DNA from 2 places in the Streptomyces sp. NPDC126503 genome. Region 1 is predicted to be linked to the other one. Evidence: predicted binding sites of a transcription regulator. Region 1 holds the regulator's gene; the other holds the start of a gene.
The links. The regulator HspR, encoded in region 1, represses chaperone genes until heat shock. The targets are predictions, from matches to a motif close to TTGAGNNNNNNNNNCTCAA.
Positions count from the first base shown of each region.

Region 2: the regulator HspR is predicted to act here: its motif matches at 2,513-2,531, upstream of lon (endopeptidase La).

Region 1 is NZ_JBEORS010000002.1:263,243-268,257, forward strand. Features, by position in the region: gene dnaK (molecular chaperone DnaK) at 1-552, shown strand, start outside; gene grpE (nucleotide exchange factor GrpE) at 549-1,223, shown strand; gene dnaJ (molecular chaperone DnaJ) at 1,275-2,447, shown strand; gene ABTY40_RS04015 (heat shock protein transcriptional repressor HspR) at 2,452-2,895, shown strand; gene ABTY40_RS04020 (hypothetical protein) at 2,969-3,436, opposite strand; gene ABTY40_RS04025 (helix-turn-helix transcriptional regulator) at 3,511-4,491, opposite strand; gene ABTY40_RS04030 (hypothetical protein) at 4,637-4,861, shown strand; gene ABTY40_RS04035 ((2Fe-2S)-binding protein) at 4,870-5,015, shown strand, end outside.
Region 2 is NZ_JBEORS010000009.1:114,115-119,129, forward strand. Features, by position in the region: gene ABTY40_RS14695 (response regulator transcription factor) at 1-82, opposite strand, end outside; gene ABTY40_RS14700 (spermidine synthase family protein) at 143-814, opposite strand; gene ABTY40_RS14705 (hypothetical protein) at 1,332-1,760, opposite strand; gene ABTY40_RS14710 (hypothetical protein) at 1,893-2,405, opposite strand; gene lon (endopeptidase La) at 2,554-4,968, shown strand.

The DNA.
Region 1 (5,015 bases):
GAGCTGACCGGCCTCCCGCCGGCCCCGCGCGGCGTCCCGCAGATCGAGGTCTCCTTCGACATCGACGCCAACGGCATCATGCACGTGACCGCGAAGGACCTGGGCACGGGCAAGGAGCAGAAGATGACCGTCACCGGCGGCTCCTCGCTGCCGAAGGACGAGGTCGACCGGATGCGCCAGGAGGCCGAGCAGTACGCGGAGGAGGACCACCGCCGCCGCGAGGCCGCCGAGTCCCGCAACCAGGGCGAGCAGCTCGTCTACCAGACGGAGAAGTTCCTCAAGGACAACGAGGACAAGGTCCCCGGTGACGTCCGCACCGAGGTCGAGACCGCGCTCGGCGAGCTGAAGGAGAAGCTCAAGGGCGACGACACCGCCGAGATCCGCACGGCCACCGAGAAGGTCGCGGCCGTCTCGCAGAAGCTCGGCCAGGCCCTCTACGCCGACGCCCAGGCCGCCCAGGCCGCGGGTGGCGACGCGGGCCAGGCGCAGGACGACGACGTCGTCGACGCCGAGATCGTCGACGAGGACAAGCCGAAGGGTGGCCAGGCGTGACCGAGGAGACTCCGGGCTTCGAGGAGAAGCCCGACGTCCCCTCCGGCGCCACCCCTGAGGACGCCGCCGAGACCGCCGAGTCCCCCGAGGACACGGCGGCCCCGGCCGGGGACGCGAAGAGCGAGCAGCCGGAGGAGGCCGTCGGCCTCACCGCCGAGCTGGACCAGGCCCGCGCCGCGCTCGGCGAGCGCACGGCGGACCTCCAGCGCCTCCAGGCGGAGTACCAGAACTACCGCCGCCGGGTGGAGCGGGACCGCGTCACGGTCAAGGAGATCGCCGTCGCGAGCCTCCTGACCGAGCTGCTCCCGACGCTGGACGACATCGGCCGCGCGCGGGAGCACGGCGAACTGGTCGGCGGCTTCAAGTCGGTGGCCGAGTCGCTGGAGACCGTCGTCGCCAAGATGGGCCTGCAGCAGTTCGGCAAGGAGGGCGAGCCCTTCGACCCGACGATCCACGAGGCCCTGATGCACAGCTACGCGCCGGACGTCACCGAGACGACCTGCGTGGCGATCCTGCAGCCGGGGTACCGGATCGGCGAGCGGACCATCCGGCCCGCCCGCGTCGCCGTCGCCGAGCCCCAGCCGGGCGCGGCGGGCACGGCCGGCACGTCGGGCGCCAAGGACGAGAAGCAGGCGTCCGACGAGGAGAGCGGTGCCCCCGACGAGGGGTGACGCCATGGGTGACGCCATGAGTGCCGGAGCAGTCCGGAAGGAGGGACGTCGATGAGCACGAAGGACTTCGTCGAGAAGGACTACTACAAGGTCCTCGGCGTCCCCAAGGACGCCACCGAGGCCGAGATCAAGAAGGCGTACCGGAAGCTCGCCCGCGAGAACCACCCGGACGCCAACAAGGGTGACGTCAAGGCCGAGGAGCGTTTCAAGGAGATCTCCGAGGCCAACGACATCCTCGGTGACCCCAAGAAGCGCAAGGAGTACGACGAGGCGCGCGCCCTCTTCGGGAACGGCGGCTTCCGGGCCGGCGGCCCGGGCGGCGGCTCGTTCAACTTCGACCTGGGCGACCTCTTCGGCGGCGCCCAGGGCGGTCCCGCCGGGGCCGGCGGCTTCGGCGGCGGCCTCGGGGACGTCTTCGGCGGACTGTTCAACCGCGGCGGCGCGGGTGCCCGCACCCAGCCCCGCCGCGGCGCCGACATCGAGTCCGAGGTGACGCTCAGCTTCACCGAGGCCATCGAGGGCGCGACCGTACCGCTGCGGATGTCCAGCCAGCAGCCGTGCGCGGCGTGTTCGGGCACCGGCGACAAGAACGGCACCCCCCGGGTGTGCCCGACCTGCGTCGGCACCGGACAGGTCTCGCGCGGCAGCGGCGGCGGCTTCTCGCTCACCGACCCGTGCGTGGACTGCAAGGGCCGCGGCCTGATCGCCGAGAACCCGTGCGAGGTCTGCAAGGGCAGCGGGCGGGCCAAGTCCTCCCGCACCATGCAGGTCCGCATCCCGGCGGGCGTGTCCGACGGCCAGAAGATCCGGCTGCGGGGCAAGGGCGCGCCGGGCGAGCGCGGCGGGCCCAACGGCGACCTGTTCGTCGTGGTGCACGTCGACGCCCACCCGGTCTTCGGCCGCAAGGACGACAACCTGACCGTCACGGTGCCGGTCTCCTTCGTGGAGGCGGCGCTCGGCGGCGAGATCAAGGTGCCGACGCTCGGCGGCCCCGCGGTCACCCTCAAGCTGCCCGCGGGCACTCCGAACGGCCGCACCATGCGCGCCCGTGGCAAGGGCGCGGTCCGCAAGGACGGCACCCGCGGCGACCTCCTCGTGACGATCGAGGTCGCGGTGCCGAAGGAGCTGGACGACAAGGCCCGTGAGGCCCTGGAGACCTACCGCGAGGCGACGGCCTCGGAGGACCCGAGGGCGGAGCTGTTCCAGGCAGCGAAGGGAGCGTGACCCGGTGGAAGGGCGCCGACGCAATCCGTACGAACTGACCGACGAGACCCCGGTGTACGTCATCTCGGTGGCGGCCCAGCTCTCGGGTCTGCATCCGCAGACCCTGCGGCAGTACGACCGCCTCGGTCTGGTCTCCCCCGACCGCACGGCGGGCCGCGGGCGGCGCTACTCGGCCCGGGACATCGAACTGCTCCGCCAAGTGCAGCAGTTGTCGCAGGACGAGGGCATCAATCTGGCCGGAATCAAGCGCATCATCGAGCTGGAGAACCAGGTCGCGGCGCTGCAGAACCGGGTCGCGGAGCTGACCGCCGCGGTCGAGGGCGCGGCGGCGGCGATGCGGCAGCGCGAGGCTCAGGTCCACGCCTCGTACCGGCGGGATCTGGTGCCCTATCAGGACGTGCAGCAGGCGAGCGCGCTGGTGGTCTGGCGGCCGGGGCGCGGCGACTGACCTCGCCGGCTGCCGGTGATCGAGAGGCCCCTCCACGGGTGTGGAGGGGCCTCTCGCCGTACGGGGCCCGGGTTCAGGGGATCAGCTCGGAGACGATGTCGCCGACGGTCTCGAACCAGGGCGCGGCCCCGGTGCCGAAGGCGGCGGCCAGGGCGGTGCCGACGGCGATGTCCAGGGGTGTCGCGCCGTCCTCCCAGGTGTCGGTGACCCGCCCGTCCCCGGAGGAGATCAGGCTGCCGACGCGCCGCCCGTCGCGGGTCAGCCGGCTGGTGTCGTACGAGGTCGGTACGAGCCGGTGGCGGTGGCCGCCGGTCCGTACGTCCACCCGGTACGAGCGCCGCAGCAGCCGTCCTCGGGCCGGCCGGACGACGGCGGGCTCGCCGTCCACGGTGAGCCGCAGGAGGGCCGCCTCGCGGGTGCCGATGGGCGTGTGGGCGTCGGGGCGGGTCCCGGGCGCGCGCACCAGCTCCACGGTGGGCAGCCCGTGCCCCGAGACGCGCAGGGTCCCGGCGGGGCCGTCGAGGTCGATCTGTACGTACATGGGGTGAGGGTCCAAGGGGCGGGCGTCGGGGCGCGGGCGCGTCTCGCGCCGGGCGTCCGGGGGCGGGCGGGGGCTCAGGCGTCCTGGTCGAGGATGCCGGAGCGGGCGATGAGGTAGCCGAGCTGGGCGCGGCTGCCGCTGCCGAGGGCGGCGGCGAGTTTCGCGATGTGGGCGCGGCAGGTGCGGACGTTCATGCCGAGCCGGCGGGCGATGGCCTCGTCGACGTGGCCTTCGACGAGGAGGCGGGCGATGGAGCGCTGCACGCCGCTGATGTCGTCGGTCTTGATGTCGTAGGGGATCTCCTCGCGGATCGGCACGGCCAGCTGCCAGAACTGGTCGAAGACGCCGCCGAGGTAGGCGACCAGGCCGGGGTGGCGGAGTTCCAGGGCGACCTGGCGGTCGCTGCGGGCCGGGATGAAGGCCACCTCGCGGTCCACGATGATGAGCCGGTCGATGATCTGTTCCAGCGTGCGGACCTGGACCTCGGGGCCGACGTGTTCCAGGTAGGCCAGGGTGAGTTCGGTGTGGCGCGCGGTGTGCTGGTAGAGCGTGCGCATGTCGATGCCGCGGCCGAGGAGCGGGGAGACCCGCTGGAGGGCCTCGCTCAGGGCGTGGGCGGGACGGCCGCCACCGGGCTGGACGGTGAGGAGTTCCTTGCGGCAGTTGGCGACGACCCGGTCGAGGGTGGTGTTGATCCGGTCGATGCCTTCGAGCACCGTGATGGCATGGGTGTTGGCGGAGTCGAGGGCGCTGATGGCCATGAACGGCTCGAACGCGTCGGAGAGGGCGACCGTGAGCCGGCGGCGTTCGAGGATCTCGCGTTCGATGGGCTGCAGAAGCTGGGCCAGCGCGGCGGAGGGCGGAACCGGCCGGAGCCACTGGGCGTCGTCCGGGTCGGGGTGGAGCAGGGAGAGGTCGAGCAGGCAGGGCGCCGCGACCGCGTCTGACCGGGGTATTCGCCCGGTCCGCAGGGCGGACGCGTACAGCTCGGTGCCTGCCTCGCAGAGCTCCGCGTGCGAATGAGGGTGACCGGTTTCGTCCGCTTGTTTCCGCATATGTACACCCCCAGGCTCCTGCATCTCAGGAACATGATGCCTGGGTTTGGTGGTGCAGGCGCAGAGAGTAAGTCATCGTCTTGTCTCGCGGGGGTCGGAAAGAGACGTTGTGAGAGACGTTGTCTTCAAGTGAGGTTGTTCGGTGATGATGAAGAAGCTCATAAGCGCAGTGGCCGGAGTCGCCTTCATCGCGGCTGCCGCAGTGGGCGTGGCCGGGGGAGTGCAGGACCCCGGCTGGCACTCGGAGCCGGCGGGCGTGACGGCCGCCGACCCGGGCTGGCACCTCGCACCCGCCGACGTGACGACCGCACTCGGCGACCCGGGCTGGCACGTCGCGCCGGCCGAGCTCGACGACCCCGGCTGGAGCTAAGCGGGCTCATGAACGTTCCCGACGACCCCAGGTTCCGGCGCGAGATGGCGAGCGCCTACCGCTCGGGGTGGCACTTCATCGATCTCGTCACCGCGGTGCCGCACCGTGGCGAGTCGTTGATGGTCACCCTCTTCGGTGAGCCGATCCTCGTGAG
Region 2 (5,015 bases), on a different contig from region 1:
TCGCGTCGTCCTCGACGACGAGCACCCTGCGCTGGGCCCCCGGAGTGGCCGCACCCTGGTGAGTGGTGTGTGTCTGCTCCATTGCCCCGCCTCGCGTCGCCGATGTCGGTGCAGCAGCCTAGAGGTACCGGCGGCGTCCCGGCTACGCAGGCCTGATGCCGAGGTGGACCACGTCCGGGACGCCCCGGGCAACGGGGATCTCTTCGGTCCGTACCCCGCTGAATCCGGCATTCCGCAACGACTCTTCGAAATCGGTGGAGGGCCGCGCGGACCACACGGCGAGCACCCCGCCGGGGTTCAGCCGGGCCGCGCAGGACGCCAACCCCTCGGTGCCGTAGAGGTTTTCGTTGTCCTCCGTCACCGTCCAGTCCGGGCCGTTGTCGATGTCCAGGCACAGGGCGTCGTACGTGTCGGGGGAGGTCCGCAGGTACTCCACGAGGTCCGTGTGCAGGATCACGGTCCGCGGGTCGGCCAGCGCCGCCCCGGAGAGCGCGGCGAGCGGGCCGCGCCGGTGCCAGTGGATGATCGCCTCCTCCCGTTCCACGACGGCGATCCGCCCCCAGCGCGGGTCGGCCGCGGCGTGCGCGAGCGAGAACCCCACCCCGAGCCCGCCGATGAGGATCGAGGCACCGGCCCGGGCCTCCTCGGGCAGGGCGTCCCTGGCCGCGTCCACGAGAAGCCGCTCGGAGCGCCCGTCGGAGGTGTCCATCAGGAACGTGCCGTTGGCGATGATCTCGAAGTGCTCGGCGCGCCGCCGCAGCACCACTTCTCCGTACGGTCCCTCACGGCGGTCGAGGGTGACGGGGCTGGACATCGGGTTCACTCCGCTCTCGTCTCGGCAGCTGACGGCTCCCGGTCATCCTGTCGGGCGGGGCGGGGGCGGGACAAACGCCTTATGGGGCCGGGCGCGGGGTCCCGGGCCGGACGGGGTGGCGGGGGTACGGGTCCGGCCCTGGCTCCGGCGGTGGCCGAAATTCGCCCCCTCGTGGTTCGGGAAGTCAGCCGCCCGTGGGCCGGGGCCCCCGCCAGGCGCAGAGCGCCGTGCCCAGCACGAAGGCCGTCCCCGCGACGGCCCAGGTGCCGCCGCCACCAGGGCCGTACCGCCGTACGGTCCAGCACGCCGCTCGGGGTGTGCGGGCTCGTACCGACGCCCGCGGCGGCGAGCAGCGGGCCGAGGACGACCACCGGCAGCCGGGTCGCGTGGTCGAAACCGGGACGGGGGACCGGCCACCAGGCGCCCCACGCGGTGACCGCCGCCGTGCCGGCGAGGGCGGCGACCGCCCCCGGCAGGCCACGGGAGCGCGCGTACAGAAGGAACGGGGAGCCGCGGTTCACGGGGCCGGCACCTCCTCCGGGCGGCAGTGGTCGGCCGCGAGACGGCGGGCCAGGTAGGCGCGCTGGGCGGCGGGAGCCCTGGCGCGCGGCCGGTCCAGGTACTCCTGGGCGCCGGAGGGACCGGTGCCGTGCCCGGGCGGGGCCGGCGCCGGCCGCTCGTGCACGGCGAGGTGCACGAGGGCGGCGCGCTCCTGCCCCGGTCTCCGGAAGGCGTCCTCCTCGCAGGACCGCGCCAGCGGCTGCCCCACCGCCGCGTGGCGGAAAACCTCCGGTCGGGTGAGACGCCCCCGGACCGCCGTCCCCGCCCCGTCCGCGATCTCGACGTCTCCCGGTCCGGCGCCCGGACGACCGGCGCCGGCCAGTCCACCGGCCGTCCGCTCGCCACCACCGCCCGGCGGCCCGGCGCTCCCGTCCGTGCCGCTCACCCCGGCCCGTGCTTCCGCCTCGTCGTCCCTTCGAGGGCCTCCCCCTGAGGGGCGCAACAGTCTCACGCCCTGTCTATCGCCCGGCGGAGCCGCTTCGGTTCACGGCGGGCCGTACGTCCCTCGGGGCGGGGATCAGGGGCTCGTCGGCGGGCCGCCCTCCGGGAGGGCGTCGAGGACGCGCCGGAGCGCGGGCGGTACGGCGCCGTCGGTGGCGACGACGCGGTGCTGCCCGTGGGTGACGGTGTACCGGAAGCCGTCCCGGACCGGTTCGCCGGTGGGTTCGGCGGGCACCCGGTCGTACGCGGGGTCCTCCAGCGCCGCCCGCAGCCGGGCCACCCCGTCCGGGGTCATCCGGCCGTCGCGCGGCTCCTTCGCGCGGGAGTCCAGGGTCCAGCCGCCGTCCTCGTGGACGACCAGCCGGTTGCGCACCCCGGCGAAGCCGCCCGTGACGACGACCTCCACCAGCACCTCCTGGCCGCTCGGCTCCTGGCGCGGCGGCGAGGCCTGCCCGGTCGTCGCCGGGGCGGGCGAGGAGGGCTGCCCGGGCGGAGACGGCGCCTCCGTCCCGCAGCCGCTCGCCCCCGCGGCCACCACCACCGTCAGGAGCAGGGCCCCGCACCACCGTGCCCGTACGCGTCGCGTCATGGTCCGAGCATGCCCCTCCCGGGGGCGGGGCGCCGGGTGGACGCCGGTTCCCCCGGTGATCGCTCAGAGCGAACACGGGCCGGGGAACATTCACCGGCTCATGAGCATTGAGTCTGTACAGCTCAACTTGACTGCCGAAGGGGAGATCATGGCTTCTGAGTCCAAGGTGACCGCGCCGCTCACTCTGCCTGTGCTGCCGCTCGACGACGAGGTCGTGCTGCCCGGAATGGTGGTGCCGCTGGACCTGTCCGACAACGACGTACGGGCCGCCGTCGAGGCCGCCCAGGCCGCGGCCCGCCCCGGGACCGGCAAGCCCCGGGTGCTCCTGGTGCCCCGGGTCGACGGCACCTACGCCGCCACCGGTGTCCTCGGGACCGTGGAGCAGGTCGGGCGGCTCGCCGACGGCGACCCCGGCGCGCTCGTCCGGGGACGCGGCCGGGTCCGCATCGGCGCCGGCACGACCGGGCCCGGCGGCGCCCTGTGGGTCGAGGGCACCGCCGTCGAGGAGACCGTCCCCGACCCGCTGCCCGGCGCCGTGGCCGAGCTCGTCAAGGAGTACAAGGCGCTGGCCACCAGCTGGCTCAAGAAGCGCGGTGCCTGGCAGGTCGTCGACCGCGTCCAGCAGATCGACGGCGTCGGCGCCCTCGCCGACAACTCCGGCTACTCGCCCTTCCTCACCGTCGAGCAGAAGGTCGAACTCCTGGAGACCGCCGACCCGGTCGCCCGCCTCAAGCTCGCCACCGCCCAGCTCCGCGAGCACCTCGCCGAGCAGGACGTCGCCGAGACCATCGCCAAGGACGTCCAGGAGGGCGTCGACAAGCAGCAGCGCGAGTTCCTGCTGCGCCGTCAGCTCGAAGCCGTACGCAAGGAACTGCGCGAGCTGAACGGCGAGTCCGAGGGCGACGAGTCCGACGACTACCGGGCCCGTGTGGAGGCCGCCGACCTGCCGGAGAAGGTGCGCGAGGCCGCCCTCAAGGAGGTCGACAAGCTGGAGCGGGCCAGTGACCAGTCCCCCGAGGGCTCCTGGATCCGCACCTGGCTCGACACCGTCCTCGAACTGCCGTGGAACGAGCGGACCGAGGACCAGTACGACATCCCCGGCGCCCAGGCGATCCTGGACGCCGAGCACGCCGGCCTGCAGGACGTGAAGGAGCGCATCACCGAGTACCTGGCGGTGCGCAAGCGGCGCGCCGAGCGCGGCCTCGGCGTCGTCGGCGGACGCCGCGGCGGTGCCGTCCTCGCCCTCGTCGGTCCGCCCGGCGTCGGCAAGACCTCCCTCGGTGAGTCCGTGGCCCACGCCATGGGCCGCAAGTTCGTCCGGGTCGCCCTCGGCGGCGTACGGGACGAGGCCGAGATCCGCGGCCACCGGCGCACCTACGTCGGCGCCCTGCCCGGCCGCATCGTCCGGGCGATCAAGGAGGCCGGGTCCATGAACCCGGTGGTGCTGCTCGACGAGATCGACAAGGTCGGCTCCGACTTCCGGGGCGACCCGGCGGCCGCCCTCCTCGAAGTCCTCGACCCGGCGCAGAACCACACCTTCCGCGACCACTACCTGGAGGTCGAACTCGACCTCTCCGACGTCGTCTTCCTCGCCACCGCCAACGTCCTGGAGGCGATCCCGGAGGCGCTCCGCGACCGCATGGAGCTGGTCCGGCTCGACGGCTACACGGAGGACGAGAAGGTCGTCATCGCCCGCGACCACCTGCTGCCCCGGCAGCTGGAGCGGACCGGTCTGGAGCCGGGTGAGGTCGTCCTGGAGGAGGCCGCCCTGCGCAAGCTGGCGGGCGAGTACACCCGGGAGGCCGGTGTCCGCACCCTGGAGCGGTCCGTCGCCCGGCTGCTGCGCAAGATCGCGGCCCAGCACGAGCTGGGCGAGCGCGAGCTGCCCTGCACCGTCACCCCGGACGACCTGCGGGGCCTGATCGGCCGGCCGCACCACGTGCCGGAGTCCGCCCAGGACCCGGCGGAGCGGCGCACGGCGGTCCCCGGCGTCGCCACCGGCCTCGCCGTGACCGGCGCGGGCGGTGACGTCCTCTTCGTGGAGGCGTCGCTCGCCGACCCGGAGACCGGCGCCGCCGGGCTGACCCTCACCGGCCAGCTGGGTGACGTGATGAAGGAGTCCGCGCGGATCGCGCTCTCCTTCCTCCGCTCGCACGGCGCGGAGCTGGAACTGCCCGTCACCGGCCTCAAGGACCGGGGCGTGCACATCCACTTCCCGGCGGGCGCGGTCCCGAAGGACGGCCCGAGCGCGGGCATCACGATGACGACCGCGCTGGCCTCGCTGCTCTCCGGACGGCTGGTCCGCACCGACGTGGCCATGACCGGCGAGGTCTCCCTCACCGGCCGGGTCCTCCCGATCGGCGGAGTGAAGCAGAAGCTGCTCGCCGCGCACCGGGCGGGCATCACCACGGTCGTGATCCCCAAGCGGAACGAGGCCGACCTGGACGACGTCCCGGCCGAGATCCTGGAGAAGCTGGAGGTCCACCCGGTGACGGACGTCCGGCAGGTCCTGGAGATCGCGCTGGCCCCGGCCGAGGTGCCGGTCGAGGCGGTCGCGGCCTGACGGGACGTGAGGGCACGCAGGTGGGGCGTCTCCCCGGAAAGGGGGGC